DNA from 3 places in the Sphingopyxis kveilinensis genome. Region 2 is predicted to be linked to each of the others. Evidence: predicted binding sites of a transcription regulator. Region 2 holds the regulator's gene; each other region holds the start of a gene.
What was found. The regulator LexA, encoded in region 2, represses DNA repair genes until DNA is damaged. The targets are predictions, from matches to a motif close to GTTCCNCNCTTGTTCT.
Positions count from the first base shown of each region.

Region 1: uvrA (excinuclease ABC subunit UvrA) is a predicted target of LexA. The motif match lies at 8,228-8,243, and genes of this name have one in related genera.
Region 3: recA (recombinase RecA) is a predicted target of LexA. The motif match lies at 6,033-6,048, and genes of this name have one in related genera.

Region 1 is NZ_CP144683.1:91,192-101,466, forward strand. Features, by position in the region: gene VSX77_RS00540 (valine--tRNA ligase) at 1-1,491, shown strand, start outside; gene VSX77_RS00545 (MATE family efflux transporter) at 1,488-2,951, shown strand; gene VSX77_RS00550 (sensor histidine kinase) at 3,049-4,221, shown strand; gene VSX77_RS00555 (LytR/AlgR family response regulator transcription factor) at 4,221-4,952, shown strand; gene VSX77_RS00560 (UrcA family protein) at 5,026-5,382, opposite strand; gene VSX77_RS00565 (hypothetical protein) at 5,624-6,109, shown strand; gene VSX77_RS00570 (hypothetical protein) at 6,090-6,491, opposite strand; gene VSX77_RS00575 (BCCT family transporter) at 6,619-8,151, shown strand; gene uvrA (excinuclease ABC subunit UvrA) at 8,255-10,275, shown strand, end outside.
Region 2 is NZ_CP144683.1:2,514,561-2,524,835, reverse strand. Features, by position in the region: gene VSX77_RS11940 (DUF3089 domain-containing protein) at 1-632, shown strand, start outside; gene VSX77_RS11935 (anthranilate synthase component II) at 692-1,282, shown strand; gene trpD (anthranilate phosphoribosyltransferase) at 1,279-2,277, shown strand; gene trpC (indole-3-glycerol phosphate synthase TrpC) at 2,274-3,059, shown strand; gene VSX77_RS11920 (serine hydrolase domain-containing protein) at 3,228-4,385, opposite strand; gene VSX77_RS11915 (hypothetical protein) at 4,392-4,805, shown strand; gene VSX77_RS11910 (alpha/beta fold hydrolase) at 4,838-5,761, opposite strand; gene moaC (cyclic pyranopterin monophosphate synthase MoaC) at 6,056-6,529, shown strand; gene glp (gephyrin-like molybdotransferase Glp) at 6,526-7,716, shown strand; gene lexA (transcriptional repressor LexA) at 7,791-8,471, shown strand; gene VSX77_RS11890 (ComEC/Rec2 family competence protein) at 8,425-10,275, opposite strand, start outside.
Region 3 is NZ_CP144683.1:2,823,561-2,833,835, reverse strand. Features, by position in the region: gene alaS (alanine--tRNA ligase) at 1-1,740, opposite strand, end outside; gene VSX77_RS13315 (hypothetical protein) at 1,813-2,388, opposite strand; gene VSX77_RS13310 (glutathione S-transferase family protein) at 2,378-3,004, opposite strand; gene VSX77_RS13305 (agmatinase family protein) at 3,023-3,838, opposite strand; gene VSX77_RS13300 (hypothetical protein) at 4,231-4,356, shown strand; gene VSX77_RS13295 (VOC family protein) at 4,353-4,652, shown strand; gene recA (recombinase RecA) at 4,875-5,957, opposite strand; gene VSX77_RS13285 (response regulator) at 6,147-6,497, opposite strand; gene VSX77_RS13280 (hybrid sensor histidine kinase/response regulator) at 6,490-8,841, opposite strand; gene VSX77_RS13275 (M13 family metallopeptidase) at 8,964-10,275, opposite strand, start outside.

The DNA of each region.
Region 1 (10,275 bases), 1.0 Mb from region 2:
TGGTATGCCGAGGACGGCCGCATTTTCGTCGCCGAAACCGAAGAAGAAGCCCAGGCCGAAGCGGGAGCGGGTGTCGCCCTGTCCCGCGACCCCGACGTCCTCGACACCTGGTTCTCCTCCGCCCTCTGGCCCTTCGCGACGCTCGGCTGGCCCGAAAACACCGAACTGCTGAAACGCCACTATCCCAACGACGTCGTCATCTCGGGCTTCGACATCCTCTTCTTCTGGGATGCGCGAATGGCGATGATGGGGATGGAGTTCATGGGTTCGGAGCGCGAGCGGCCCGAAGACAAGGTGCCGTGGAAGACGCTCTATCTCCACGGCCTCGTCCGCGCACCCGACGGGCAGAAAATGTCGAAGTCGAAGGGCAATGTCATCGACCCGCTCGGCCTGATCGACCAATATGGCGCCGATGCTTTGCGCTTCTTCATGTCGGCGATGGAAAGCCAGGGCCGCGATATCAAGATGGATGGCGCGCGGCTTGCGGGTTATCGCAATTTCGCGACGAAGCTCTGGAATGCCGCGCGCTTCTGCGAAGCCAATGGCATTTCGGCCTCGACCAGCCTCGAAGCCCCCGCGGCGACATTGCCCGTCAATCGCTGGATCATCGGCGAAGTCGCGGACACCGTCGCCGCGATGGAAGCGGCCTTTGCCGCCTATCGCTTCGACGATGCCGCCAACGCGATCTACAGCTTTGCCTGGGACCGCTTCTGCGACTGGTATCTGGAGCTGATCAAGCCGGTGTTGAGCCGCGGAACCGACCCCAGTTCCGTTCGGGCTGAGCCTGTCGAAGCCCCGTCCTTCTCTGCAAGCGGCGATGAAGAAAAGAACGGCCCTTCGACAAGCTCAGGGCAAACGGAGATTGGGGAAACCAAAGCCGTCGCCGGCTGGGTGCTCGACCAGATCCTCGTCATGCTCCACCCCTTCATGCCCTTCATCACCGAAGAGCTGTGGACGGGCCTTGGCGACCGCGCCGACTATCCGTTGATTACCGCCAAATGGCCCGCATCGAACGCCGCGCGCGATCCGCAAGCCGGCGCCGACATCGACTGGCTGATCAAACTGGTGAGCGAATTGCGCGCCGCCAAGGCCGAACTCGGCCTGCCCCCCGGAGCGCGCCTGGCCGCCCATTTCCCGGCATCGCTTAAGGATCGCGCCGACAAGCTGGCCGCGCAGCTCGACCGCCTCGCGCGCCTCGAGCTCGTCAGTTTCGATCCCGCGCCCGCAGGTGCGTCGGCACAACTTGTCGTCGAGGGCGAGACCATCACCGTCCCGCTTGAAGGCGTGATCGACATCGCCGCCGAGCGCGATCGCCTGAGCAAGGCACTCGCCGCTGCGGCCAAAGAGCGCGACAGCCTCGCCGGGCGGCTCAATAACCCCTCGTTCGTCGAGCGCGCCAAACCCGAAGCGGTTGAAAAAGCGCGCGCGGACCATGCCGCCAAGGAAGCCGAAGCCGATCGCCTGAGCGCCGCGCTCGCGCGTCTGGGGTGAACGAAGAGGTTTCCGTCACGCCGACGCCGGTCGCGGCGGCGGCTGATCCGGCTGCCAGCCCGGTCCCGCCGCGCCAGACTGCGCGCGGCGGCACCGGGCGGACCGATCTGACGACGGGTCCGATCACCAGGACGCTAATTCTCTTCGCGCTGCCGACGCTCGCGTCGAACATCCTCCAGACGCTCTCGGGTTCGGTGAACTCGATCTGGGTCGGACAGTTTCTGGGCAACAGCGCGCTTGCCGCAACCGCCAATGCGAACATCATCATGTTCCTGATGTTCGGCGCGTTTTTCGGTTTCGGTATGGCCGCGACGGTACTGATCGGTCAATCGATGGGCCGCGGCGACGTCGACGCCGCGCGCCGCGCGACCGGCGGCGTCATCGGCCTCGCTCTCCTCTTTTCGGTCGTCGCAGCAATCGTCGGCTGGTTCGCTTCGGATCGCATCCTCCATTGGCTCAAAACCCCGCCCGAAGCCTTCGTCCTCGCGCATGATTACCTCCGCGTCACCTTCCTGGCTGTCCCGGCCTCGATGCTCTCCGTCACGCTGATGATGGCCTCGCGCGGCGCGGGCGATGCGGTGACGCCGCTGCGCTTCATGATCCTCGCGGTTGTTCTCGACATTGTCTTCAACCCTATCCTGATCCTCGGCCTCGGCCCTTTCCCGCGGCTCGGTATCGCGGGCAGCGCGCTTGCGACGGCGCTTGCCGGGACGATCAGCCTCGTCGGCATGATCGGCTGGTTCTATGCCAAAAATCATGTCCTGCGCCTCCGCGGCCGCGAACTCGCTTACCTCCTTCCGCAATGGAGCGAGCTGCGCTTCATCATCGGCCGCGGCCTGCCAATGGGCGCACAGATGATCGTCATCTCGAGCGCCGGGCTGGTCATGGTCGGCCTCGTCAATCGCGAAGGACTTGTGACCTCCGCCGCTTATGGCGCAACGCTGCAGCTCTGGAATTATATTCAGATGCCCGCGCTGGCGGTCGGCGCGGCGGTCAGCTCAATGGCGGCGCAGAATATTGGCGCCGGGCGCTGGGACCGCGTCGCTTCGGTGACCAACAGCGGCATTGCCATCAATCTCGCGATGACGGGTGCCTTGATCATCCTCCTCCTGCTCTTCGACCGTGCTGCGCTCGCGCTGTTCCTCGGCAGCGAGAGCCCGGCGATCGACGTAGCGCGCGATATTCAGCTGATCGCAACATGGGCATTCCTGCCATTTGGCACGACGATTGTATTGATCAGCACTTTGCGCGCCAACGGCTCAGTGGTCCCGCCGCTGATCATCCTCTTCCTGTCGACGTTTCCGATCCGCCTTGGCCTCTATCATCTGGCCTATCCTTATCTCGGCGCCAATGCGCTCTGGTGGAGTTTCCTGCTTTCCATGCTCGCATCGCTGGCGATGGCCTGGGTCATATATCAACGCGGCCGCTGGCGCCGGACGCTGCCCCAGCCGGCGCGTTGACCCCGCCACCGGCTTTCGACGAAGGCGTGCGTCGTTTCGACTGGCGTCGCGCTGCGCACTGGTAAGCCAGGCGCTTTTCGCGCTAAAAGCTGGGGTAATGAACGCAAACCTCCGTAAAGACGCGCTGCGCGATCAGCGCGCAAAAATGTTGGCCGCGGCGCCCGACTGGCGCGCGTCCGATGCGCGCGTGAACCCGCGCGTCGCGATCGGGTCGATCCTCGCGATGTGGCTGATCTATTTCCTGATCACGACCGGCCTCGCAATGCTGACCGGCGCGAGCGACCAGTGGGCCTTTGCCGGACGCCGTGCGATCGTCGTCGTCGCGGGCATCCTGTGCACCTTCGTGCTCTATCAGCTGCTCCAGCGCGCGCAGCCGCGCAGTTTCGGCGCGCGCCTCGGCGCCGCGCTCGGCGCCGCGGTCCCGCTCGTCATGGTGTACGCCAGCATCAACCTGTTCGTGTTCTTCTACTGGCTACCCGCCCCCGATACGGCCAAGATCGTTGAAGAAGTGCAGTCGAAATTCCCGGTCGCGTGGGAAATGGTGCTGATCCTCGACAGCTCGATCCGCTGGTATTTCTTCTTCGCGGTCTGGGCCGCGCTCTACGTCGCCTTCGGCTATGCAAACGAGATGCGCGCGGTCGAACGCCGCGCCAATCATTTCCGCATGGAAGCGAAGAATGCGCAGCTGCGCGCGCTCCATTATCAGGTCAATCCGCATTTCCTCTTCAACACGCTGAACTCGCTGTCGACGCTCGTGCTCAAGGGGTCGAAGACCGAAGCCGAATCGATGATCATGAATCTGTCGTCCTTCCTGCGCTCGAGCCTCGCGATCGATCCCGAACAGCTCGTCAGCCTCGACGAGGAAATCGCGCTTCAACAGCTCTATCTCGACATCGAACAGGCGCGCTTTCCCGACCGGCTGCAGGTCGAGGTGTCGATGCCCGACGAACTGAAACATGCGTGCGTGCCGGTACTGATCCTGCAGCCGATCATCGAAAATGCGATCAAATACGGCGTGTCGCCCAGCAAGGGGCGGATTGCGATCCGCCTGCAAGCCAGCGCCGAATATGGCCTGCTGGTATTGCGGGTCGAAAATGACGTCGATCCCAAGGCCCCCGCCCCCGCTTCGGGAACCGGCCTCGGCCTCGGCAATGTCCGCGAACGGCTGCTGACCCGCTATGGTCCCACTGCCGGGTGCGAATGGGGTAAATCGGATAACGGCGGCTTTGTCGTCTCGCTATGGCTGCCGCTGGCACGGGAGGCTTGTTGATGCTTCAGACCTTGCGCACATTGATCGTCGATGACGAGCCGCTCGCGATCGAGCGGCTTCAGATCCTGGCCGGGCAACAGGACGGCATTTCTCTCGTCGGTACCGCCAGCGACGGCGCCTCGGCGCTCCGTATGGTCGACGCGCTCGCGCCCGACCTGCTGCTCTGCGACATCGCCATGCCCGACCTTAACGGGCTGGAAGTGGCCGCGGCGATCGAGCAGCTCGACAACCCGCCGGCCATCGTTTTCGTCACCGCCTTCGATCGCTATGCGGTCGCGGCGTTCGAGGTCGCCGCAGTCGACTATCTGCTGAAGCCCGTCGCCCCCGACCGGCTGGAGCGCGCGCTCGGCCGCGTGCGCGAATGGCGCGCGACCGAGCGTTCGCCAGCGCAGAAAAGCAAATGGATCACCGAATTCTGGGTCCAGAACCGCGGCGAAATGCTGCGGATCGACGCGGCACAGGTCGACCTGATCGAGGCCGAACGCGACTATATGCGCCTGCACGTTGGCGCGCGCAGCTGGCTGATCCACCAGACGATCAAATCATTGGAAGCGCGGATGAACCCCGATCAGTTCATGCGCATCCACCGGTCGAAGATGATCCGGCGCGAGGGCATCGTCGGGCTCAAACATCATGGCGACGGCGCGTGGAGCGTCGATCTGGGCGAAGGCGGCGTGCACCGCATCGGCCGCACCTATCTTCACGACGTCAAGGCGATCATGCACGCCTGACACTTATGCAACGACAAGGCGGCCATGCCGCCGGGGCATGACCGCCTCACCGAATGATCGCAAGGGACTGCGATCAGGGAGCGGCAGCGATAACCAGCCCGCCGGCATCGGCAAAGCGGGCGCCATCGCCGTTGAAGAGCGCGGCAAGTTTCACGTCCGCATCGGCCATCGCCGATTTCTCGCACTGAATTGCGGGCGCGCGCTCGGCGAGCGTTTGCCGGTAGTGCGGCCGGCTGCCGCACACCTGACGCACCGCAAATTTGACGCGCGATGACAGCGCCTCGCGCCCTTTCGCGGTCGAAAGGTTCAGATCACCATATTTGACGATTACGGTACGACGCTCGCCATCGTCTTCGCTTGCGGACGCAGGAACGGAAAGACCGGTCAACGCCATCGGCGCCGCCAGCAGAATGAAAGTAAGGTTCGCCATGGGGAGTCCTCTCACAGGGGATCGGATGCGGGATACGAAGGGCCCGGACCGGGGAGACCGAAGCCCTCCGCATCCCGCAGCCTTTGAATGCCCCATCGGCTATGCCGGATCACGCGGGGTTCGACCGGCCTCGACGGCACGTCGATCAGACCGACAAAACACATCTATTCTTCGACGAATGGCCGAGGGTCCGGCAATTTCATGACACAAATCTTGCGCTCCGATCGAAAAGAGACCAGATTTGGTCATCGTGCGGAAATATTCTTACTCTGCGACCCGCCGAGTGCAGGTTATGGTACTTCGCCTCACGCTACTGGCGTTTGTCGGCACCATCTGCGGCGCGCTGCTCGGCGAAATGGTCGCGGGGCAGCGTCTGGGCAACGGAGCGTATGAGCCCGCGACCTACTCCGGCTTAAGCGCCAACCCGGATGCCGCTGCACCACCGGCGATCGGTGAAGATCCGTGTCCGATGTGCCCCGACAGCTATGGTGTCGCGGCGCACCTCCGTGCCGAGCGGCAGGATCGGATGGACAATGCTTTCCGCGCGCTGGGATCGATCGAGCCCGAGATGCCGGCCGAAGAGATAGACGACGGTTATCGATATGGCGGCCGCTTCCCGGACCGCGAAATCGATAGCCGCGCCGAGTCGACCGCCGGCAGCATCGGCGCGGACGATCAGCCGATCCCGGCAGAGGACAATCTTGCGCCTAGCGCGGAGGTGCCTTGACCGGCGCGGCGCAGCGCGTCGTATCGCCCGCCTTGCACGCGGCGACATCGGCTTCCCACTTCATCCGCTCCTCGGCCGACATGGCGGCGACGCGCGCCTTTTCGGCCTCATAGGCGGCGGTTTCGTCGACAAAGACCTGCTGATCGTGCGCAACCTGCTGCGCTGCAGCCGAGACTTCCTGCGTATAGATCGTGTTGTCGGTCCTCGCCTGCGCCGCCTGTTGGGCGTTCAGCCGAGCCGTATTCGCGCGTTCTTCGGGCGTCGTGCCGTCGGGCAGTTTCTTTTCGGTCGCCGGCGGAGCTTCAGGCGTCTGCTGCGCCGCGGCCTGACCGCCAGCCAGCAGCATCAAGGCGATCGAAGCACTCATTATCGTTCTGGTCATCGAACTTCTCCTGCGATTCATGCGTCGTTCCAACGCGCCATATCGCGGCGCGTTCCGCCGGCGATTTGACCTCCTGCCGTTCAATCGCCATGCTGCGCGGCCGCTCCCTGCACCATCGGACCGCTATTTGCCCGCCCCGACGAAATATCCTCTCAATCGCCCCGTCTTTTTCGCGCCGCTTGCGGTGTTGCTCGTCGCCGTGCTGCTCAGCCTGTGGCAGGGCGCAGCGGTCGTGGCTGCCGAAACGGCGATCAACAACTGGATCCTGCGCCATTTTTCGCCGCTCTTCGCCTGGGCAGGCATCGGCTTTCTCGCGCTGCTCCTGCTCGTGGCCACGTCGCCGCTCGGCGGCCGGATCATCGGCGGCGCGAGCGCTGTTCCGGTCCTGTCGCGCTGGCGCTGGTTCGCCGTCACGCTCTGCACCACGATCGCCACCGGCATCCTGTTCTGGGGCGCGGCCGAGCCGCTGTTCCACCTCAATGATCCGCCCGCGATGCTGGGACTCGCGCCGGGCAGCGATGCCGCCGCGACCTTCGCCATGTCGACGATGTTCCTTCACTGGACGTTGACGCCCTACGCCATTTACACTGTCGCGGGGCTTGCCTTCGCGCTCGTCTATTACGACCGCCGCGAACCCTTCAGCCTTTCGTCGCTCTTCGTGCCCGTCATTGGCCAGCGCGCGCATGGTGCCGCAGGCACGATTATCGACATCGTCTGCCTCTTCGCCCTCGTCGCCGGCATGGCCGCTTCGCTCGGCGCGGGTGTGCTCGCGCTCGCGGGCGGGATCGAGGGCCTGTGGAGCGTCGCGGGCGGCGCCCCGCTGCGCTGGGGTATCGCCGCCGCGATCGTCACGACCTTCGTCATTTCGGCAGCGCTCGGCCTTCAGCGCGGCATCGCCCGGCTGTCGATCTTCAACATCTGGTTGTTTATCGCCGTGCTGTTGTTCGTCGTCGCCGCCGGTCCCGCCGCGCGTCTTCCCGGGCTCGGTTTTGCCGGCGCCGCCGACCATGCCGCAACCTTCCTTCCGCGCAGCCTCGGCATCGACGTCAATCGCGACTGGCACCAACAATGGACAATCTTCAACTGGGCCAACTGGTTTGCCTGGGCGCCGGTCACCGCGCTGTTTCTGGGCCGTCTTGCGGTGGGGTACAGCGTGCGCGCGTTCATCCTCGTCAGCCTGCTGCTGCCTGCGCTGTTCGGCGCCGCATGGATGATCATCATCGCCGGGACGACGATCACTCTCGACCAGCAAACGGGCGGCAGTCTTTACGCCGTGCTGACCAATGCCGGTCCCAATCCGCTTCTCTATCGCCTGTTCAGCGAGCTTGGCGGCGGCCTGCCCGTGCTTATGCTGCTGATCGGCGCGATCTTCATTTCCTATGTGACCGCGGCCGACAGCAATGTGTCGGCGATGAGCGCGCTGTCGACGCACGGCATTTCGCCCGAAAGCCCCGAAGCGCCGCTCGCGGTCAAACTCGCTTGGGGAATCACCGTCGGGCTCGTCGCGACCATCCTCGTCGCGGCGGCGGGGATCGACGGCATCCGCATGATGTCGGTTCTCGGCGGCTTTCCGGCGCTGTTCATCATTCTTGGCGCGGCGGTATCGCTGGGCGTGATGACGATCGATCGTCGATCGGCCGGCGCCGCAGCCAACGGCTGACCCAAGGGGCACGTTGCGGGCGCGGACACCGCGCCCTATCTAAGTCGAGGCACGGCATGACCGCTCTTGCGCCTTTAGAACAAATCTGGAACATACCCCTCCCATGAGTCTCACCCACATTAAAGTGCGCGGTGCGCGCGAGCATAATCTGAAGGGCGTCGATGTCGATCTGCCGCGCGATGCACTGATCGTCATCACCGGGCTTTCGGGGTCGGGAAAATCGTCGCTCGCCTTCGACACCATCTATGCCGAGGGACAGCGTCGCTATGTCGAGTCGCTGTCGGCCTATGCGCGCCAGTTCCTCGAAATGATGCAAAAGCCCGACGTCGAGCATATCGACGGGCTGTCGCCGGCGATCAGCATCGAGCAGAAGACGACGAGCCGCAACCCGCGCTCGACCGTCGCCACCGTCACCGAAATCTACGACTATATGCGTCTGCTCTGGGCGCGCGTCGGCATTCCCTATTCGCCCGCGACGGGCGAGCCGATCAGCGCGCAGACGGTCAGCCAGATGGTCGACCGCGTGATGCAGCTTCCCGAGGGCACGCGTGCCTATCTCCTCGCCCCCGTCGTGCGCGGACGCAAGGGCGAGTATAAGAAGGAACTCGCACAGTGGCAGAAGGAAGGCTTCACCCGCGTCCGCATCGACGGTGAGTTTTACGAGATCGAGGATGCCCCGGCGCTCGACAAGAAGTACAAGCATGATGTCGAGGTTGTCGTCGATCGCATCGTCGTGCGCGACGGCATCGAAACGCGGCTGGCCGACAGTTTCGAAACCGCGCTGAAGCTGGCCGACGGGCTTGCCTATGTCGATCTTGCCGACGGCGTGGTGCCCGGCCGCGAGGACGAGGACAGCGGAGGGGCGATGAAGGGCGCCGGCATTCCGGCCAATCGGCTGATCTTTTCGGAAAAATTCGCCTGCCCGGTCAGCGGCTTCACGATCGCCGAGATCGAACCCCGGCTGTTCAGCTTCAACGCGCCGCAGGGCGCCTGCCCCGCGTGCGACGGCCTCGGCGAACGGCTCGAGTTCGACCCCGAACTCGTCGTGCCGAACCATGCGCTCAGCCTCAAAAAGGGCGCCGTGGTGCCGTGGGCGAAATCCAACCCGCCCTCGCCCTATTATATGCAGGTGCTCGAAAGCCTTGGCAAAGCCTATGGCTTCGCGCTCGACACGCCGTGGCAGGATCTGCCCGGCGAGGTGCAGTTGATCATCCTCTATGGCACCGACGGCAAACCGGTCGAACTGACCTTCAAGGACGGCAGGCGTAGCTATACCACGCACAAGGCGTTTGAGGGGGTGATCGGTAACCTTAACCGCCGGATGCTCCAGACCGAAAGCGCGTGGATGCGCGAGGAGCTCGGCAAATATCAGACCGCGCAGCCGTGCGAGACGTGCCACGGCGCGCGCCTGCGCCCCGAACCGCTCGCGGTTAAGATCGCGGGCGAGAATATCAGCATGTCGGCACAGCGGTCGGTCGCCGACGCGCTCGCATGGTTTTCAACGCTCGACGAGAAACTGAACGACCAGCAGCGCCAGATCGCCAAGGCGATCCTGAAGGAAATCAATGAGCGGCTGGGTTTCCTCAACAATGTCGGGCTCGATTATCTCAACCTCAACCGCACGTCGGGCACGCTTTCCGGCGGGGAAAGTCAGCGCATCCGTCTGGCGAGCCAGATCGGCAGCGGCCTGTCGGGCGTGCTCTATGTGCTCGACGAGCCGAGCATCGGCCTGCACCAGCGCGACAACGACCGGCTGCTCGCCACATTGAAGCGCCTGCGCGACCTCGGCAACACCGTCATTGTCGTCGAACATGACGAGGATGCGATCCGCCATGCCGACTATGTCGTCGATATGGGCCCCGGCGCGGGCGTTCATGGCGGCGAGATCGTCGCGCAAGGAACATTGAAACAGGTCCTCGCGAGCAAGAAGAGCCTGACCGCCGCCTATCTGACCGGCGCTAAAAAGATCGAGGTGCCGAAGCACCGCCGCAAGGGCAACGGGTTCGACCTCGTTCTCAAGGGCGCGCGCGCGAACAATTTGCAGAACGTCACCGCAAAGATCCCGCTCGGCACCTTCACCTGCGTCACCGGCCTGTCGGGGTCGGGCAAGTCGAGCCTCATCAT
Region 2 (10,275 bases):
CGCTCCACCTGACCACCCTGCTCCGCACCAAGATTGCAGGCACCCCGCTCGCGAAGCGCATCGTCGCGGCCTATGTCATCGGCTGGCCGGTCAGCCTCGACACCGACATCGCCGCGCTCGGCCTTCCGGCGTGCCAGACCCCTGATCAAAAGGGGTGCATCGTCAGCTGGGCCACGTTCGCCGATCCCGCCGACCCCGTGATGGTCACCGATGCCTATGACGGCACGATCGGTTTCGACGGTCGCCCGCGCGCGAACACGCGGATGCTCTGCACCAATCCGCTGACCGGTATTCCCGATACAGCCGCGCCGGCCGAGGCCAATATCGGCACGCTGAAACCCACCGAAGGGTTCAAGTCGGGCGCGCTGATCGCCGGGCGGATCGGAGCAACATGCGACGACACGCGCGGCTTTCTGATGATCGGCGATGCTGACGTCGCGAAGGATTATGTCGTCGCGGGCTATGTGCTGCCCGGCAACAATTATCATGTCTATGACATCACCCTGTTCTGGGCGAATGTCCGCGCCGACGCGCTGCGCCGCCTTGCCGCCTATGAAGGCAAGCCGTCGCCCGTGCCGCCTGCCGCGGCGCCGTTGGCTGCGCCCGCGTCCGCGGAAGCGGATAGAAACTGATGCCGGGATTTTCCCCCTCCGCGCTTCCCCCGTCGCCGCAAAATGGTTAGGGCGCGCGCATGATCCTGGTCATCGACAATTATGACAGCTTCACTTTCAACCTCGTTCACTATCTGATCGAGCTGGGCGCCGACGTGCGCGTCGAGCGCAACGATGCGCTCTCCGCATCCGCGGCGCTCGCGACGGGCGCCGAGGCGATGCTGATCTCGCCCGGCCCCTGCACCCCCAATGAAGCGGGTATCAGCCTCGACCTTGTCGCCGCCTGCGCCGATGCGGCGCGCCCGCTGCTCGGCGTGTGCCTTGGTCATCAGGCGATCGGCCAGCATTTCGGCGGCACGGTGCAGCGGGGCCACCTGATGCACGGCAAAACCTCGCCCGTCTGCCACGACGGCAGCGGACTTTACGCGGGGCTCCCCTCGCCCTTTCAGGCGACGCGCTATCACAGCCTTGAGGTCGTCGATATTCCGGACTGCCTGATCATCAACGCAACGAGCGACGACGGCGCGGTGATGGGTTTCCGCCACGCCGATCTGCCGATCCACGGCGTCCAGTTTCACCCCGAAAGCATCGCGACCGAACATGGCCATGCGATGCTCGCCAACTTCCTCCAGATCGCCGGGCTACCCGTTCGCGAGCGGCAAGCAGCATGAGCCGGTTCGGGCCGTTTCCCGATCCGTCGGCGCTGCTCGATCATGACGAGGCCGCCGAAGCCTTTGCGACGATGCTCGACGGCGGCGCGAGCGACGAGCAGGTCGCCGACTTTCTGGTCGCGCTCGCCGAACGCGGCGAAACGATGGTCGAAATCGCTGCCGCGGCACAGGCGATGCGCGATCGGCTGATCCCCATCGAGGCGCCAGCGGGCGCGATCGACGTATGCGGCACGGGCGGCGACGGCCATCACACATTGAATGTCTCGACCGCGGTGTCGATCGTCGTCGCGGCGTGCGAAGTTCCGGTCGCAAAGCACGGTAATCGCGCAGCGTCGTCGAAATCGGGTGCCGCCGATACGCTGGAGGCACTCGGTCTCGACATGGAGCGCGCGGACCGCCAGGCCGAGGAACAGCTCGCCGACCTCGGCATCTGTTTCCTCTTCGCAGGCACACGGCACCCGGCGATGAAGCGTATCATGCCGATCCGCAAGGCGATCGGGCGGCGGACGATCTTCAATCTGATGGGGCCGCTCGCCAACCCGGCGCGGGTGACGCGCCAGCTCGTCGGCATCGCGCGCCCCGCCTATGTCGCCGTCTATGCCGAGGCGCTGCACCGGCTCGGCACCGATCATTCGCGCGTGATTTCGGGCGACGAGGGCCTTGACGAACTGTCGCTCGCGGGCGGTAACGAGGTCGCGGTCGTCACGGCCGAAGGCGTGCGGATGCAGCGCAGCAGCGCGGCCGACGCCGGGCTGCCGACGCGCTCGCTCGCCGAAATCCGCGGCGGCGATGCCGCGTTCAACGCGCGCGCGCTGCGCCGCCTGCTCGAAGGCGAAACGGGCGCTTATCGCGATGCCGTGCTCTACAATGCCGCCGAGGCGCTGATCGTCGCGGGCGCGGTCGACAACATGATCGACGGGGTCGAGGAAGCCGCCGAAGCGATCGACAAGGGACTGGCCAACGCGCTGCTCAACTGCTGGATCGCGTATAAATGAACAAACTCACCCAGATCCTTGAGACCAAGGCTGCCGAAGTCGCCGAACGCCGCGCGCGGCGTTCGCTTACCGACCTCGATACGGTGGACGCCGGGCCGGTGCGCGGCTTCGCCGCCGCGCTACAGGCAAAGATCGACGCGGGCGGCTACGCGCTGATCGCCGAAATCAAGAAAGCGTCGCCATCCAAAGGATTGATTCGCCAGGATTTCAATCCCGCCGACCATGCCCGCGCCTATGCCGCGGGCGGCGCGGCCTGCCTCTCGGTGCTCACCGATGCGCCCTATTTTCAGGGGCATGAGGATTATCTGATCGCCGCGCGCAACGCCTGCCCGCTACCCGTGCTGCGCAAGGATTTCATGATCGACCCGTGGCAGGTCGCCGAGGCGCGGTCGATCGGCGCCGACGCGATCCTCATCATTGTCGCCGCGCTGGACGACGGCGCGATGCGTGAGATTGAGGCCGCGGCGCTCGAACGCAGCATGGATGTGCTGGTCGAAGTCCATGACGAAGCCGAACTGGACCGCGCGCTCACCCAGCTCCGATCGCGCCTGATCGGCGTCAACAACCGCGACCTTCGCACCTTCGAAACCGACCTTGGCGTCACCGAACGGTTGGCCAAACTTGTCCCGGCGGGCACATTGATCGTCGGCGAAAGCGGCATTGCCACCCACACCGACTGCGCGCGCCTCGCCGCCAGCGGTGTAAAAAGCTTCCTCGTCGGCGAGAGCCTGATGCGCCGAAGCGACGTCACGGCGGCCACGAAGGCGCTGCTTGGAGGTTGAGGTCCCCTTTGGGGTGGGAAGCTGACGTTCAAATTGCCCGTCGCCCCCGCGAAGGCGGGGGCCGCCGTCGGCCTTTTCCCGCGTCGCTGCGTAAACCGACAGCGGCCCCCGCCTTCGCGGGGGCGACGGCAACTATCGGTCGCTTCCAGCCGCCCCGCCCAAACACTCTCAAAGCGCCGCGGTCAAATCCGCCAGACGCTGGCGCAGCGCGGGGAACTGGTCGTCCGTGGTGACGCCAAGACGTACGATCGTCACGCGCTGCGACGGCGAGACGATGATATACTGCCCCTGATGCCCGATGCACGCGAACAGGTCGTTAGGGCCGCGATCGGGCCAGAGCGCGGGCTCCGCGCCCGGGGGGCGGCGGCGGTTGAGCCAGATATGTCCGCCGTAGCCCGCATCGTTCGCCGACGGCGTCAGCATGAAGCGCATCCAGCTTTCAGGAAGCAGCCGCTGGCCGCCCACCACCCCCCTGTTGCGCAGAAACTCGCCGAAGCGGGCATAGTCGCGGGCGGTCGCGTGCATGATCGACCCGCCGATCATCGTGCCCGTTGCGTCGAATTCGGGCGTCAGGCTGGACATGCCGAGCGGTTCGACAAGCCGCCCGGCAATAAAGTCGCGCATCGCATCGCGCCGCGCCTCGGGGCTTTCCGACGGGGTTAGCGTGTCGGCGATGATGTCTGCCAGGATGACGCTGGTCGCCGAGCTATAGTTGAAAACTTCACCGGGCTGCGCCGCCGCGGGCTTGGCCTCGGCAAAACCCGCTATGTCGCCTGCACCGCCGCCGAACAGCATCGCGACGGTATCGCCGTCCCACACGGGATCGCCATTTTCGACGTGCTCGAGCCCCGACGACATGTGGAGCAGGTGACGGAGCGTGATCGAGCCGCGCGGATCACCACTTCGTTGCCACGCCGCAACGGGGGCTGGCCCGTCGAGCGACAATTGCCCGTCGGCGACAAGAAAGCCGGTGAGTACCGCGGTGATGCTTTTGGCCATCGACCAGCTGATGAGCTTGGTATTGGGGCCGAATCCCGCGGCATAGCGCTCGTAAATCAGCTCGCCGTCTTGCAGCACCAGCAGCGCGCGCGTCTGCCCCGCCGCCTCGGCATCGGTGAACAGCGCGTCGGCGCGCGCGCGAATCGCCGCGGGCAAGGCGGGGAGCGCGGACGGTCCATTCGCCGGGGCAACATCGTCGATCGACAGTCCGAACTTGGGCCCCGGCGATGCGGGCGCGAGGCTGCCCTGCCCCGCCGCCTGCGTCAGCGACCAGGCGCCGAGCATCGCGAGGGCGACACTTGCCAGCAGCCGTATTTTCATCATCATGGGCGGATGAATAGCACCAACCCCACCGGCCCATCAACGGGCGCGACACCGCCGCCCGCGCCGGCACCCTCGCCCGCCCCGGCTCCGACGCGCAAGACGCCGAGCCGCTGGGGTGGCTGCCTGCCGTGGGCGCTGATCGTCGGCGTTTTGCTCGCGGGGTTTGCGATCTGGAAATTCCCTGCGTTCAAGGCGCAGGCCGAACTGGGCGCGGCCTATGCGGCGCGCATCGGCTGCTCGTGCCGCTATGTTCAGGGACGCAGCCTCGAAAGCTGCCAGAGCGATTTCGAACCGGGGATGGAAATGGTGTCGCTGAGCGAAGACCCCGAAACCAAGACAGTCATCGGCAACGTCCCGCTGCTCGCGTCGCGCGGCGCGCGCTATGCTGGCGCGAGCGGCTGCCTGTTCACGCCCGAAAACTAGGCTGAAAGCGAGCGACGCCCGCAAAGGCCGGGTCAATCCCCGGCCAGAAACGCATCCATCGCCGCGTTGACCGCATCGGGCGCATCCCACGGCACAAAATGCCCGCAATCCGGCACTTTGACGATGGTGACGCCGGGGACCAGCTCTGCCAGTCCGTCAAGGTTGCACGGCGGCAACGCGACATCGTCGAGCGCCCAAATCACCAGCGTCGGAATATTGAGCTTCGGGAACGACACCGCGGGCGGCTCGGCATAGGGTTCGTCCATCGGGGGAACTACGAGTGGCGAGGCGCGATACCAGTTGACCATCGCGCGGCAGGCGTCGCGATCCTCCCAATCCTTAAGCAGGCGCTTGATCTCATCGGCGGGTTGCAGCCCGCCGCTCGGCACTTTTCCTGCAAAGGCGTGAGCGAGCAGGCCCGCAAGGCCGTGCTCGGCGATGATCGCATCGCTCGCGGGGTCGCGAAAGGTGCGGATATATTGGCTTGCGGCGCGCTGTTCAGTGTTGGTGGCGAGCAGACGCTGAAAGATTGCGGGGTGCGGCGCATTGGCGATCACCGCACGCGTGACACGCCCTGCCCACCCCGGATGCAGCCCGCCCGGCTGACCGCCCAGCGCCACGCCCCACGCGATCGCGCCGCCCCAGTCGTGCCCGACGATCGTGAATTTGTCGACGCCCAGCGCATCGGCGAGCGCGAAGATGTCGGCGATCAGCTTGTCGGGGGTATAGGCGTCGACCTCCTGCGGCTTCGACGACCCACGGTAGCCGCGCTGATCGGGCGCGATGCAGCGAAACCGACGCGAAAAATGCGGCAGTTGATGACGCCAGGTGCGATGCGATTCGGGAAAGCCGTGGAGGAAGATCAGCACGGGTGCGTCCTTCGGCCCCATATCGACGACGTCGAGTTCGACTCCGGTCGAAAGTGTCACCCGCTGCTGCTCGAAATCGCCGATCATCGGCTCCGCTCCCTTGGTTTCGTTTCAAAACCAATCTGGCGAGGATCGCGGCGGCTGGCAAGCCGCAACGGGAGAGGGGGCTGTTGCGTTAGCCGAAAGGGCGGATGTCGTTTTAGGGGTGGTTTGTCGCCCCTCCACCACGCCCTTCGGGCGCGGTCCCCCTCCCCATCGCTGCGCGACAGGGAGGATTTTATGCCCGCTTCTGGTCGCTTCCGGACATCGTATCGCCCGTCTGCAGCCCCACGTTCCCCATCGCCCTTGCCTTTCGCGCCCCGCCTTGCTTCGCTCCATTGCATGACAATCAAACCGACTCACCTCGACGACAGCGGCTCGGCGCATATGGTCGATATCGGCGCCAAACCCGCAACGCAGCGTCACGCCGTTGCTGGCGGGCGCATCACCATGACTACGGCGGCGCTCGACGCGATCCGCACCGGTAACGCGCCCAAGGGCGATGTGCTGTCGACCGCGCGCATCGCGGGCATCATGGCCGCCAAGCGCACCGCCGACCTCATTCCGCTCTGCCACCCGCTCGCGCTCACCAGCGTGACCGTCGATTTTGCGTGGCAGGTAGATGGAATTGCGGTGACGGCGACCGCCGCGACCAGCGGGCCGACGGGGGTCGAGATGGAGGCACTGACCGCCGCTTCGGTCGCGCTGCTCACCCTCTACGACATGGCCAAGGCGCTCGACCGCGCGATGGTGATCGGCGACATCCGCCTTCTCGAAAAGAGCGGCGGCCGCTCGGGCGACTGGCGCGCCGAATGAGCGCCTTGCTTCCCGTCGAGGAGGCGCAGGCGCGTCTGCTGGAGCTGCGCGCGCCGCTCGCCAGGGAGACGGTCGCGCTTGCCGACGCGCATAGCCGCTATCTCGCCGCCGATGTCGTGGCGCAGCGCGACCAGCCTGCCGCGGCGCTGTCGGCGATGGATGGTTATGCAATCCGCTTCGACGACCTGCCCGGCCCTTGGACGGTGACGGGCGAGGTGGCAGCGGGGGCGGCGCCCGACAGCGCGGTCGGCGTCGGCGAGGCACTGCGCATCTTCACTGGCGCGACCGTCCCGCCCGGCGCCGATACGGTGATCGTGCAGGAAGATGTCGCGCGCGACGGCGACCGGCTGATCCTGACGGGCGACGGGCCGCGCAGCCGAGGGCGCCACATCCGCGTACGTGCTGCCGATTTCGCGGCAGGCGACGCGCTGCTTAGGGCAGGATCACGCTTGACGCCCGGCGCCATTGCGACCGCGGCGATGAGCGGCGCGGCTGCGCTTACCGTCGGCATCCGTCCGCGCGTCGCAATCCTCACCACCGGCGACGAGTTGGTCGCGCCCGGCCGCATCCTCGGCCCCGGCCAGATCCCCGACAGCAACGGCGTGATGCTTGCCGCGATGCTTGCGGGCGAGGTCGCCGCACCCGTGCAGCCGCTCCACGTCCGCGACGACCGCACGACACTTGCGAGGGTGCTCAGCGAGCTGGCGCGGCATCACGACATCATCGTTACGGTCGGGGGGGCGTCGGTCGGCGATCATGATCATGTTCGCGATGCGCTCGACGACGCGGGCGGTCGGCTGGATTTCTGGAAGATCGCGATGAAGCCCGGCAAGCCGCTGATCGCCGGAATGCTGGGCGAGGCGATCCTGCTCGGCCTGCCAGGTAATCCCTCGTCGGCCTTTGTCACCGCGACGCTGTTCCTCCTCCCGCTTGTCCGCCACCTCGCCGGCGCGCGCGCGCCGTTACCAGCGGTGCAGCGCGCCCCGCTCGCCACACCGCTGGACGCGGGGGGACCACGCCGCGACTATCTGCGCGCTCGGATCGAACGCGGGCAGATCACTCCACTCGTAGGGCAGGACAGCGGCCGCACGCTCCCCCTTGCCGCGGCCAATGCATTGCTGATCCGCGACATCGACGCGCCGGCGCAGGCCGCGGGCGATGTCGCGGGTTATATCGCGATCGCTTGACAAGTTCCGCTTTGTTCCACTATCGTTCCTGCTATGTCCGGCCTGAGGCTTCAGGCCTTCATGGAGAATGACCGATGTTGACCGCGAAGCAGCATGAACTGCTCCACTTCATCCAGCAGCGCCTCGATGCGAGCGGCATCTCGCCATCGTTCGAGGAGATGAAGGAGGCGCTGGGTCTCAAGTCGAAGTCGGGCATCCACCGGTTGATAAGTGCCTTGGAAGAACGGGGTTTCCTCCGGCGCTTGCCCAACCGCGCGCGCGCGCTGGAGGTGCTGAAGCTGCCCGAAGCCGCGAGGTCCGGAAGCAACAACCGCGACACCATCGTCCCGCTTCGCAAGGCGCCTCCCGCGCTTAAACCGATCGCAGCGAACGACATCATCGAGGTTCCGCTGCATGGAAAGATCGCCGCGGGTGTTCCGATCGAAGCGTTCGAGGATCATAACAATCTCGCCGTTCCCGCCGCGCTGCTTGGCGCGGGCGAACATTATGCACTCGAGGTGTCGGGCGACTCGATGGTCGAGGCGGGGATTTTCGACGGCGATTATGCGCTGATCCAGAAAGCGAGCACGGCGCGCGAAGGCGACATCGTCGTCGCGCTGGTCGACGGACAAGACGCAACGCTCAAATATTTCCGCCGCGAAGGCACGATGATCCGGCTTGATCCGGCAAACAGCGCCTATGAACCGCAGCGCTACCCCGCCGAGCGCGTCATTGTGCAAGGGCGTTTGTCGGGATTGCTTCGTCGTTACCACTGACCTGCTGCGGGCGGCGCCACGGATGCTCGGCGCCGGATCGTAACGCAGCAACCGCTTTGGGCCTTTCGCCAAGATAGAGCGCGAGCCCTCCCGTTTCGGTCAGGCTGTCGCGCTCGATCGTCATCCAGCGGGCGACACATTCGCGCGGCAGCCAGCGGTCGCTGATCACGACATCGGCGGCGGCGCACGCCGCGGCCATGTCCGCCCCCTCCACCCGGTCGCCTCCGCGTGACGCGAGGATTACGCGTCGCGCCGCGCCCTCGCCTTGAACCCAGCGGCAGAAATCGCGGTTGCACTCGACATGATCGAGATCGGCGAGCGTGCCCAGCGGCGCGTCGATTCCTGCCGCTTCGGCCATGCTGTCGCGGACATAGTCGCCGGCGCGGTCGCGAAGCAGTGCATAGGTGCCGTCGGGCAGGGCCGCAGCGATGTGCCGCCCGTCGCCGGTGACGAGCAGGTCGGGACGCGGCTGCGCGAGCAGCACGACGGCGCCCGCCGCGAGCGGGAACATCCCCCATCGGCGCCAGCCTGTTTGCCAGAGCAGGATCCAGAGCCCACCGAATAGCGCCAAACCAAAGCCCCATGGCGGAAAGCTGGGCAGCGTCGTCACCGCGCCGGGTTCGTTTGCGACGGTGTGCGCAAGCGCGATCAGCAGCCGCAGCGCCTGCTCGGAGACCCACCAGAAGGGCGCGCCGAGCGCGACGCTGTCGAACAGCAGCGCCAGCGCCTCGGCCGGCATGACGACAAAGGTCGTAAGCGGGATCGCGACGACATTGGCGAGCGCGCCGTACAGCCCCGCTTTGTGAAAATGGAACAGCGCGATCGGCGCAAGCGCGACCTCGACGACCAGGCCCGTAAGCAGCAAGCCAGCGACGCCTCGCACAAGACGCAACAGCCACAATTCCTCGCGGCGCGCGAGGAACGCCTGCATCGTTCGGCTTTCGTGGAGTGCAACGATCGCGGTCACCGCGGCAAAGCTCAGCTGGAAACTCGGCCCCGCCAGCGCCTCGGGCCGCCAGACGAGCACGAGCAACGCGCCCGCCGCGACGAGCCGGAGGGTCAGCGCCTCGCGCCCCATCAGGAAGGCGACGAGCACGAGCAGCGCGGCAATGAACGAACGCAAGGTCGGCACTTCCGCCCCGGCGAGCCAGGTATAGCCCCCGCCCGCCAGCGCCCCCGCCGCCGCGGCGAGCGGCAGGACAAGCCCTGCAAGCGCGAGCCGCGGGCTCAGCGCCAGCAGCCGCATCGTCAGCAGCATCGCGAAACCGACGACCGCGGTGACGTGCAGCCCGCTGATCGACAGCAGGTGCGCGAGCCCGCTCCGCCGCATTGCCTCTTCGTCAGCCTCGGATATTGCGCCGCGGTCGCCCGTCACCAGCGCCGCCGCGATGCCGCCCGCTGATCCGTCGATCTGCGCGTGGATATGGGCGCTGAGCCGGGTTCGCAGCGGGGGTTTGGCGTCCCCGCGTTCCGGCGCGCGCGCGACATCGCCGAGCACTGTGCCGACGGCGCCGATGCCGTCGAACCATGCGCGCTGCGCAAAGTCATAGCCGCCGGGCAGGCTGGCAGTCGGCGGCGGCATCAGCCGCGCGCGCACCCCGATCGCCTCGCCCGCGGCCAGATCGCCCGCCTGTTCGGTGCGCAGGGTCAGGCGAATGCGCGGCGGCAGGTCGGCGCGCGCCCGGGGCCGGGCAAGGATGCGCACCTGTCCCTTGGCGGGGCGCGGCTCGACGCGTTCGACGATGGCGGAAAATTCGGTGACGACCGGCTGCGCGAGCACCGGCGCGGCGACCCACAGCGCGCG
Region 3 (10,275 bases), 310 kb from region 2:
GCCGAGCCGGTGGCGGAGCGCCGCGTGCAGCAGGTGCGTCGCGCTGTGATTGGCGCGAATCCGGTCGCGCCGCTCGGCGTCGACGGTCAGCTGCACCGTGTCGCCGATCTTCAGCGTCCCGGCCTCCAGCTTGGCCTGATGCGTGTGCAGGCGGCCGAGCGGCTTGCCGGTGTCGCTCACCGACGCCCTCGCGCCCTCCAGCGTCGCGATCGTCCCCGCGTCGCCCATCTGCCCGCCGCTCTCGCCATAAAAGGGCGTCTGGTTGGTCAGCACGATGACCTCATCGCCCGCCTTCGCTTCGTCGACCGGCTGGCCGTCCTTGACCAGCCCGATCACCGTCGCCTCGCCCGACGTCGAGGTATAGCCGGTAAACTCGGTGCTGCCGTTTGTCTCGGCGATGTCGAACCAGATGTCGTCCGACGCTTTTTCGCCGCTGCCCTTCCACGCCGCGCGCGCCGCCGCCTTCTGCTGCGCCATCGCCGCGTCAAAGCCCGCGCGGTCGACCGCTATGTCCTGCGCGCGCAGCGCATCTTCGGTCAGGTCATAGGGGAAGCCATAGGTGTCGTAGAGTTTGAACGCGACGTCGCCCGCCAGCGTGTCGCCCTTGCCCATGCCGACCGTCGCCTCGTCGAGCAGCTTGAGCCCCTTGTCGAGCGTCTGGCGGAACTTGACCTCCTCGCGCTCGAGCGTCTCCGAAATCAGCGGCTGGGCGCGGATCAGTTCGGGATAGGCGGCACCCATCTCGGCGGTCAGCGACGGCAGCAGCCGGTGCATCAGCGGGTCTTTCGCGCCGAGCAGATGCGCGTGGCGCATCGCGCGGCGCATGATCCGGCGCAGCACATAACCGCGGCCTTCGTTCGACGGCAGCACCCCGTCGGCGACGAGGAAGCTCGATGCGCGCAGGTGATCGGCGATGACGCGGTGGCTCGCCTGCGTTGCGCCTTCGGCTGCCACCCCGGTCAGCTCGACCGACGCCGCAATCAGCGCCTTGAACGTGTCGGTATCATAATTGTCGTGGACGCCCTGCAGCACCGCCGCGACGCGCTCCAGCCCCATGCCGGTGTCGATGCTGGGCCGCGGCAGGTCGACGCGCTCGCCGCCCGGCAGCTGCTCATATTGCATGAACACCAGGTTCCAGATTTCGACGAAGCGGTCGCCATCTTCCTCCGGCGATCCCGGCGGGCCGCCCCAGATATGATCGCCATGGTCATAAAATATTTCGCTGCACGGCCCGCACGGTCCGGTGTCGCCCATCGACCAGAAATTGTCGCTCGTCGGAATGCGGATGACGCGCTCGTCGGGCAGGCCGGCGATCTTCTTCCACAGGTCGAACGCCTCGTCATCGGTGTGATAGACGGTCGCGGTCAGCTTCTCGGGCGCCAGCCCCCAGGTCTTGGTGATCAGCGTCCAGGCATGGTGAATCGCCTGTTCCTTGAAATAGTCACCGAAGGAGAAATTCCCCAGCATTTCAAAGAAAGTATGGTGCCGCGCGGTATAGCCGACATTGTCGAGGTCGTTGTGCTTGCCGCCCGCGCGCACGCATTTCTGCGACGAGGCCGCGGTGCTGTACGGACGCTTTTCCAGCCCGGTGAAGACATTCTTGAACGGCACCATCCCCGCGTTGACGAACATCAGCGTCGGGTCGTTATACGGCACCAGCGGCGCCGACGGTTCGATATGGTGCCCCGTGCCCCCGAAATAGTCGAGGAACGAGCGGCGAATGTCGTTGGTCGATGTCATGCGCGCGAATTAGGCATTTTGCGGCGGTGCGACAAGCCGCTTCGTCGCGATGACGCCGATCGGTCGCGCCGGTCAGAACGCCGTCGCAATTCCCTTGCCCAGATAGCAGGGCAGCTGCGTCAGCACATCGGCCTTGGGCACGCCCTCCTCGATCAGCTCCGGCGGCACTTCGGACGTGTCGGTACGCACCACACTCCACGCCGCATCGGGCGCCGTGCGGTGGACGACGACATAGCCGCAATCCATCGTCCCGTCGGCGCGGTCGCCGCGAAAATCGAATGCGGCGTAAAGGCCTGCGGGCTGTCCGGCGGGATCGGCATACCAGCTGAGCCGCAAAACGCGCAGCGTCCCGTCAGCCCACAGCACCGCCCGCTTGCGCAGGTTCATCTCCCATTCGAGCCGCGGGTTCGCCGCTTGAAACGACAGGCGCAGCATCGCATAGGCGCTGGCATAGTCGCGCTTTGCCAGTGCCATCGTATAGGCGGCGAAGCGCTCCATCGCCGCGCGTTCGTCGGCGGGAGCGACACCCGGCGCCTCCGGCGCGACCCGCTCGACCTCCGGGCCGAGCGCTGGCAGCTGCGCCGCCGCTGCACCCGACCCCAGCGTCAGTGCGGCCAGCAGCAGCCAGCCGCGGTCCTTAGTAGCCATAATAGGCGCCGCCCTTTTCCCGCGCGCGCTGCCATGCGGGGCGCGCGTGGCAGGCGTTCACAAATTCGGCGAGCCTGGGATAGCGCGGCGCCATGCCCTGCATGATCGCGATCTCGGCAGGGAAGCTCAGCATGATGTCGGCCGCTGACAGCGCGTCGCCGATAAAATGACCGTTCGTGCCGATGCGGCTTTCCATATAGGAAAAATGCGCGTCGAGTTGCTGGTTGATCCGCGGTTCGAGCGGCGCGGCCGCCTCGCCGAGCCGCGCGGTATAGATGCGCAGCAGGATCGGCGTCATCGCCGATCCTTCGGCAAAATGCAGCCATTCGAGGTGACTGACATGATCGTCGGTGCCGCGTTCGGGAACGAGGTGGCCACCACCGTGCCGCTCGCACAAATATTCGGTGATCGCCCCCGATTCGATCACGACGCGGCCGTCATCTTCAAGGACCGGCGACTTGCCGAGCGGATGGACCGCCACGAGTTCGGGCGGCGCGAGGTTGGTCACCGGATCGCGGTCGTAAAATTTGATCTCATACGGTGCGCCGATTTCCTCGAGCAGCCACAATATGCGCTGCGACCGGCTGTTGTTGAGGTGGTGGACGATCAGGCTCATGGCGCTCTCCTCTGCGCATCAGTTTCTGTAAAGGCCGTTGCGGTCGATCAGCGCCGCGACTTCGCGCACCAGCTTGGCGCCGAGGATCGCGGTGACACCGCCAACGTCGCGGCCGGGATGATGTTCGACGATGTCGGCGCCGACGATCGGCGCGGTCTGTTTGTGCAGCACCGCCAGGACTTCGCGCACCGTCAGCCCGCCGGGTTCGGGATGCGCAACGCCGGGCGCCTCCGACGGATCGATTCCGTCGAGATCGATCGAGATATAGAGCGGGCCGTCCAGCACCGGCACCGCGTCGGGCGTGAAGCCCGCTATCGGAATGATCTCGACTCCGAAGCGCGCGGCCTGCTCGCGGCAGTGCCGGTTGAGCGTGCGAATGCCGACCTGCACCAATTGCGCCGCATGACCCGCCTCGCAGATGCGCGCGAAGGGCGACGCATGACTGCGCGGATTACCCCCGAAATCGGCGTAAAGGTCGGGATGCGCGTCGATGTGCAGGATGTTGAGCGGCCCAAAATAGGTCGCGGCGGCTTCGACCAGTGGAAAGGTCACCGCATGGTCACCGCCAAGTCCGAGCGGCACCTCGCCATCCTCGGCCAGCATAGCGACATGGCGACGGATCGCGGCATCGTCTTCAGCCGTGCGCTCAGTGAGCGGCAGATCGCCATCGTCGGTGAAGGCGATGTCAGTGCCGATTTCACCGCCAAGCTCGCTCGCCCTATTCCCGCGGTCGCTCCACAGCGCCGCGCGAATCGCCGCCGATCCACCCGCCGCGCCGCGCTCAAAACTGCTGTTGATGTCGGTCGGCAAGCCGAACAGGCGGATCGCAGGCATAGACCATCTGTAGCCATTGCCGACGGGCGCGCAAGGCGCGCCGTCACACGGGGGTTCGATGCGACCGTTAACGGCCGGCCGCCGAATGCGGATCGCTATTCATCGTCATTTCCGGACCCAATCCGGAATCCATAGCACCGCCGTTGTCCTAGACCCCGTCGAGCCGGCCTTGAGCTTGTCGAAGGGTCGGGGAGGACGAATGGCTGGAAGTGACCGATAGCGGGCCTTGCCGGTCAAGTCTGGTGTCGCTAAAAACTACCTGTCGAAAAAGGATAGGTCGGTGCGGTTAGCCCGATCCCTGCGAAATCGGGCCCTGACCTTCGCTGCGGCGTTGAGTCCCAAGACCTTGAACGCTGCCGCAACGGTGCGGCATCGAATGGAAGGATTGGGACATGCAACATCAGATTTCAGTTGTCACGCTTGGTACCAGCGACCTGCCGCGCTCCCGCCGGTTTTATACCGGGGGGTTCGGCTGGACGCCGGTGTTCGAGAATGAAGAAATCATTTTTCCCAGATGAACGGCTTCATACTTGGGACTTTCGAAAAATCCGCCCTTGAAAAAGACATGAGCCGCTCCGGGCTATGCTCTCCCGGCGCATTTTCGCTGGCCCACAACGTCGCAGGGCGAGCGGATGTCGAGGACGGGATCGAGCAGTTGGTCAATGCCGGCGGACGTCTCATCAGACCGGCAGACGTCCCTCCGCATGGAGGCTTTCGAGGGTATGTCGCCGATCCCGACGATCATGCTTGGGAAATTGCGTGGAATCCCGACTGGCCCATCGACGAGAATGGCCACATCACGTTCGCGATCTGATCCTGGTGTCCCGCTTCCCTGCTTGCTTGCAGGGAGGCGGCAAAAGCCCACACGGTCCGCCCCGTCATCTCGAGCCGTTTTCAGGCAGTGTCACGATCAACGGCAAGCGGGCCCACCTGCGGGGAGAGGGGCGTGCAGGTGTCCGCGGCAACAAGGAGGCCGCGTGGCCCGCCGCCGTTTGCCGACCGGTTCACGCGAACGCGCGAATCGGTCGGACGATCGTCAAATGTCGTCGTCGCCCGCGTCGTCGTCGGGGCCCGCCATCATCTCTTCGGCGACCGCGTCGGTACGACCGCGAATCGCGGCTTCGAGGCGTTCGCGAAGTTCGGGATTCTCGGTCAGGAAATTTTTCGCATTTTCGCGGCCCTGCCCGATGCGGATCGAATCATAGCTGAACCAGGCGCCCGATTTTTCGACCAGTCCGGCCTTGACGCCAATATCGAGAATCTCGCCGATCTTTGAAATGCCCTGTCCGTACATGATGTCGAATTCGACCTGCTTGAACGGCGGCGCGACTTTGTTCTTCACCACCTTCACGCGCGTGGTGTTGCCGACGATCTCGTCGCCATTCTTGATCTGCCCGGTACGGCGGATATCGAGGCGAACCGAGGCATAGAATTTAAGCGCGTTACCGCCGGTCGTCGTTTCGGGGTTGCCGTACATCACGCCGATTTTCATGCGCAGCTGGTTGATGAAGATCACCATGCAGCGCGAACGGCTGATCGATCCGGTAAGCTTGCGCAGCGACTGCGACATCAGACGCGCCTGCAGGCCGACGTGGCTGTCGCCCATCTCGCCCTCGATTTCGGCGCGCGGAACGAGCGCCGCGACCGAGTCGACGACGAGCACGTCGATCGCATTCGAGCGCACGAGCGTATCGACGATTTCAAGCGCCTGCTCGCCCGTATCGGGCTGCGAGACGATCAGTTCGTCGATATTGACGCCCAGCTTGCGCGCATAAACGGGGTCGAGCGCATGTTCAGCATCGACGAAGGCGACCGTGCCGCCGCCTTTCTGCGCTTCGGCGAGCGTGTGCAAAGCCAATGTGGTCTTGCCCGAGCTTTCGGGACCATAGATTTCGATGACGCGGCCGCGCGGCAGACCGCCGACGCCCAGCGCAATGTCGAGGCCGAGCGACCCGGTCGAGATCGCCTCGACCTGCATCGCTTCCTTCGACCCCAGCTTCATCACCGAGCCCTTGCCGAATGCGCGGTCGATCTGCGCCAACGCGGCGTCGAGCGCCTTTTGCCTGTCCGTTCCGTTCACTGATTTCCCCGATTCGACGAGTGACAATTGTCCGGCCATTTGCCGTCCTTTCCTGCTCTAGAGCGACCGCGGACGCATCGCAACGCCGGACCTATGTGCCACATTTGTTCTTGCGGAACAAGAGGAGAACATAATTAAATCAAATCAGCGTCTCCCCTGCGAAAGAGCGGGGGCGGCTGGAGGGTGACGTAAGGCCGATGGCGACACCCCCTCGGCGCCGACGAAGGATTATGGAGCCTCGAACTCCCGAATCGCCGCCTCGATGTCGCCGATCCGGAACGGCTTGGGTATCAAGCGGCGCCCCGCATGTGCGGGCGGAATGACATCGCCGCCGCCCGAGGTGAAGGCGAAGGGTATTCCCTTGGCGGCGAGCGCGTCAGCGACCGGCCAGCCTTTTTCTTCGCCCAGATTGATGTCGATGAGCGCGCCGGCAATCGGTTCGGATGCGATGAGCGCCAGCGCATCGTCCTTACTCGCCGCCTGCGCGGGCTCGGGCAGGCCGAGCGCGTCGAAAATATCGACCAGCATCATGCCAATCAGCACATCGTCCTCGACGATCAGGATGCGCCGCTCAGCCATCCTGTTCCCCGCGATGCGCCGCCTCGTCGAGCGCCGCCGACGTCGCTTCTGCAAGCTGCGCGACCGAAAAGGGTTTGGGCAGAAAAGCAACATTGTCGATGTCGATCGACTGGCGTAGTTGCTCCTCTGCATAGCCCGACATGAAAAGCACCGGCAAGCCGGGGCGTTTGGCGCGCATCGCGCGCACCATCGCGGGTCCGTCCATCGTCGGCATCACGACATCGCTGATGACCAAATCGACCTTCTCCATCTCGGTAAAGCGTTCAAGCCCCTCCTCGCCCTGCGCGGCGGTGAGGACTGTATAACCCGCTCGAGCGAGCGCACGTTCCGCGACCGCGCGTACCATATCCTCATCCTCGACAAGCAAAATTGTTCCGCTGCCCCACTGGCTCTTCTTGGGCTTTGGGGGCGGCTGCGGCGCGGCGGGGGTGTCCCCGGCGGCCCGGTGCACGGGCAGGTAAATCGAAAAGCTGGTTCCCTCCCCCGGCTTGCTGTCGGCAAAGATGAAGCCAGCCGATTGCTTGATGATGCCGTAAACTGTCGACAGGCCTAGCCCCGTCCCCTTCCCCACGTCCTTGGTCGTGAAAAAGGGTTCGAAAATCTTGGGCAAAATGTCGGCGGGAATGCCGGTGCCGGTATCGCTGACTTTCAGCGCGCAATAATCGGCGGGCGGCATGAATTCATTGCCCATCTGCCGCACATCGGCCGCCGATACCGGATAGGTTTCGATCGTCAGCGTCCCCCCGCCGGGCATTGCGTCGCGCGCGTTGACCGCCAGGTTGATGATGACCTGTTCGAGCTGGCCGGGGTCGGCGCGCACCGCGCCAAGCCCGCGGCCATGATGGACCGACAGTTGCACCGTCTCGCCAATCAGACGTTTGAGCAGGTGCGACACCTCGGAAATCACGTCGGGCAGCTGCAATATCTGCGGCCGCAGCGTCTGTTGCCGGGAGAAAGCGAGCAATTGCCGCGTCAGGCTGGCGGCGCGATTGGCGTTGCTTCGAATCTGCTGGATGTCGTCATAATCGCTGTCGCCCGGCGTATGCCGCATCAGCATCAGGTCGCACGCGCCGAGCACCGCGGTCAGGATATTGTTGAAATCATGCGCGACGCCCCCCGCGAGCTGGCCCACCGCCTGCATCTTCGATGCCTGCGCGACCTGACGCTTCAGGCGCGATTCCTCGCTCGAATCCTTGAGGCTCAAAAGCACCGCCGCTTCGCCCAGCCCGCGCACGCCGACGATGCGCATCGACACCGGATCGCCGCTCTGCCCCGCCAGCCGGATTGACAGGTCGCCGCCCACCTGCTGCCCGCTGCTGTGACGGCGGATCATGTCAGCGAGCGGCCCCTTGTCCTCGCCGACGACGATGTCGCCCGGATAGCGCGGCATCTTGCCTTCAGGCAGGTTCGCCGCGCGGACAAAGGCACGGTTCATGTAAAGGAAGCGCCCGTCGCGATCGACCATCGCAAGGCCGAAGGGCAGCAGCGAAAGCAATGTTTCGACATAGGTTTGGGCGGTGCCGCGGTCGGCCGGGCCGATCTCCTCATCAAGCATCGCGAGCAGCATCGGCGAATTGGGGTCGGCGGGCGCTAGCGGAATCTGGATCAGCCGCACCGGCGTGGTACGATCGCCCTCGCGTGCGAAGTAGAGCGCGCCGGCATCGTCGAGGCGCAGCATCGGCGCGACGTCGCGGCCGGCGAAATGTCGCGCGTCATCCTCGCCCAGCGCCCGCAATAAAAAGGCCTCGTTCGCGGCGCGAAGCCGGCCTTCATTGTTGACCAGCGCCGCCATGACCCCGGCGTAACCCAGCGTGCGGCCCGCGGGGCCGCCGAGATGCCGGGTAAGTTCGGCAACGAGGTCGAACCGCTCCACCGCAGCAAAACGCCAAACGAGATAGTCCTCGGCCTGTCCTGTGCGCGTGACTTGCGCGCGCAATTGCAGCGAGCCGATCGCGAGCTCGTCGGCGCGCCCCTCGCCTTCGCGCCACGCCGCGCGCCCGGCGTTTTTCAGAAGTTCCGCGCCGCGCCCGTCGAGCGGCAAGCCCGGCGGCGTGACGAACCCGCCCATCCACGTAGCGAAAAGGTCGTTGGCACACACCATGCGCCCGCCGCGATCGGTGACCGCAATCGCGACATCGTCGTGATTCACAGCGTGGCGCAATATCGTCCAGTCGGGGGCGACGCCATCGCCGCTTGCGGCGGCAGGGAATAGCCGCCGCGTAAGCAATACACCACCCGCCGCCACCGCCAAGCCGGCAACAAAGCCCGCCGCTAATATGGTGCTGCCCGTCGCCCAGAACAACAGCGCCGCCGACACGAGCGCCGCGGTGCCGAGCAAAGCCATGTCGAGCCGCGATAACGTCGCGGGCGGCAGGATCGTCCCGGCAACGCCCGCCTCCCTGATGACGTCACCATCAGCAGAGGGCAGGCTTTGCGCGGTCAAATCACATTCTTTCTATCACTTCGTCACCAGATGCGGACACGCTGTTCGGGCGTCAGATACAGCGTCTGGCCGGGCTTCACCTGGAACGCCTTATACCAAGGGTCAAGGTTGCGCGAGACCCAAGTCCGCTGGATCGACGGCGAATGCGGGTCGGTCGTGATCCGCTGCGACAGATTCTGATCGCGATAGTTGCGCCGCCACACCTGCGCCCAGCCAAGGAAGAAACGCTGGTCGCCGGTCAGGCCATCAAGAACGGGCGCTTCCTTGCCGCCGAGAGACTTTTTGTACGCCTCATAAGCGACGGTAAGGCCCGCCAGATCGCCGATATTCTCGCCCAAGGTGAACGTCCCGTCGAGCTTTTCGCCCGGCAGCACTTCGTAGGCGTCATATTGCGCGATCAGCGCGTTGCCGGCCGCCTCGAACGCCGCGACGTCGGCGGGGGTCCACCAGTCGGCCAGCTTGCCCGTCTCGTCATATTTCGCGCCCTGATCGTCGAAATGATGGCTGATTTCGTGGCCGATCACGGCGCCGATGCCGCCATAGTTGATCGCCGCGTCGGCGTGCGGATCGAAGAAGGGCGGCTGCAGGATCGCGGCTGGGAAGACGATCTCGTTCATGCCGAAATTGGCATAGGCGTTGACCGTCATCGGGGTCATACCCCATTCCCAGCGCCGGATCGGCCCGCCTAGCCGGCTGATGTTGTCGTCGTGGGCGAACTGGTTCGAACGTAGCGCATTGCCGAACAGATCGCCTGCCTTAATCTCCAACTTGCTGTAATCCTTCCAGCGATCGGGATAGCCGATCTTGGTCGTAAAATTTGCCAGCTTTTTCTTTGCCTTGACCTTGGTCTGCGGCTGCATCCAGATCAACCCGTCGATGCGGTCGCCCATCGCGGCCAGCACATTCTTGACGAGCTGGTCCATTGCCGCCTTGGTTTCGGGGGGGAAATATTTGGCGACATAATCCTGGCCGACGGCTTCGCCCATATTGTTCGTGGTAAAGTCGACCGCGCGCTTCCAGCGTTCCTGCATCTGCGGCGTGCCGGACAAGGCAGTGCCGTAGAAAGAGAAAGCCTCCTGCGCGACCGCGTCGGGCAGGACGTCCGAAAAACCGTCCAGACTGCGCACGATCAGCATATCGCGGATCACGCCGATTGGCGCATCGGCGATCAACTTCGCTTCGCCGGCGAAGGCGCTCGGCTGCGACACGAGCAGCGAATCCTCCTTGACGCCGACGCCGCGAAGAAAGGTCGTCCAGTCGAAGCCCGGCGCCGAAGCCGCGAGTTCGGCGATGGTCATCTTGTTATAGACTTTGGTCGCGTCGCTGCTGTCGTTC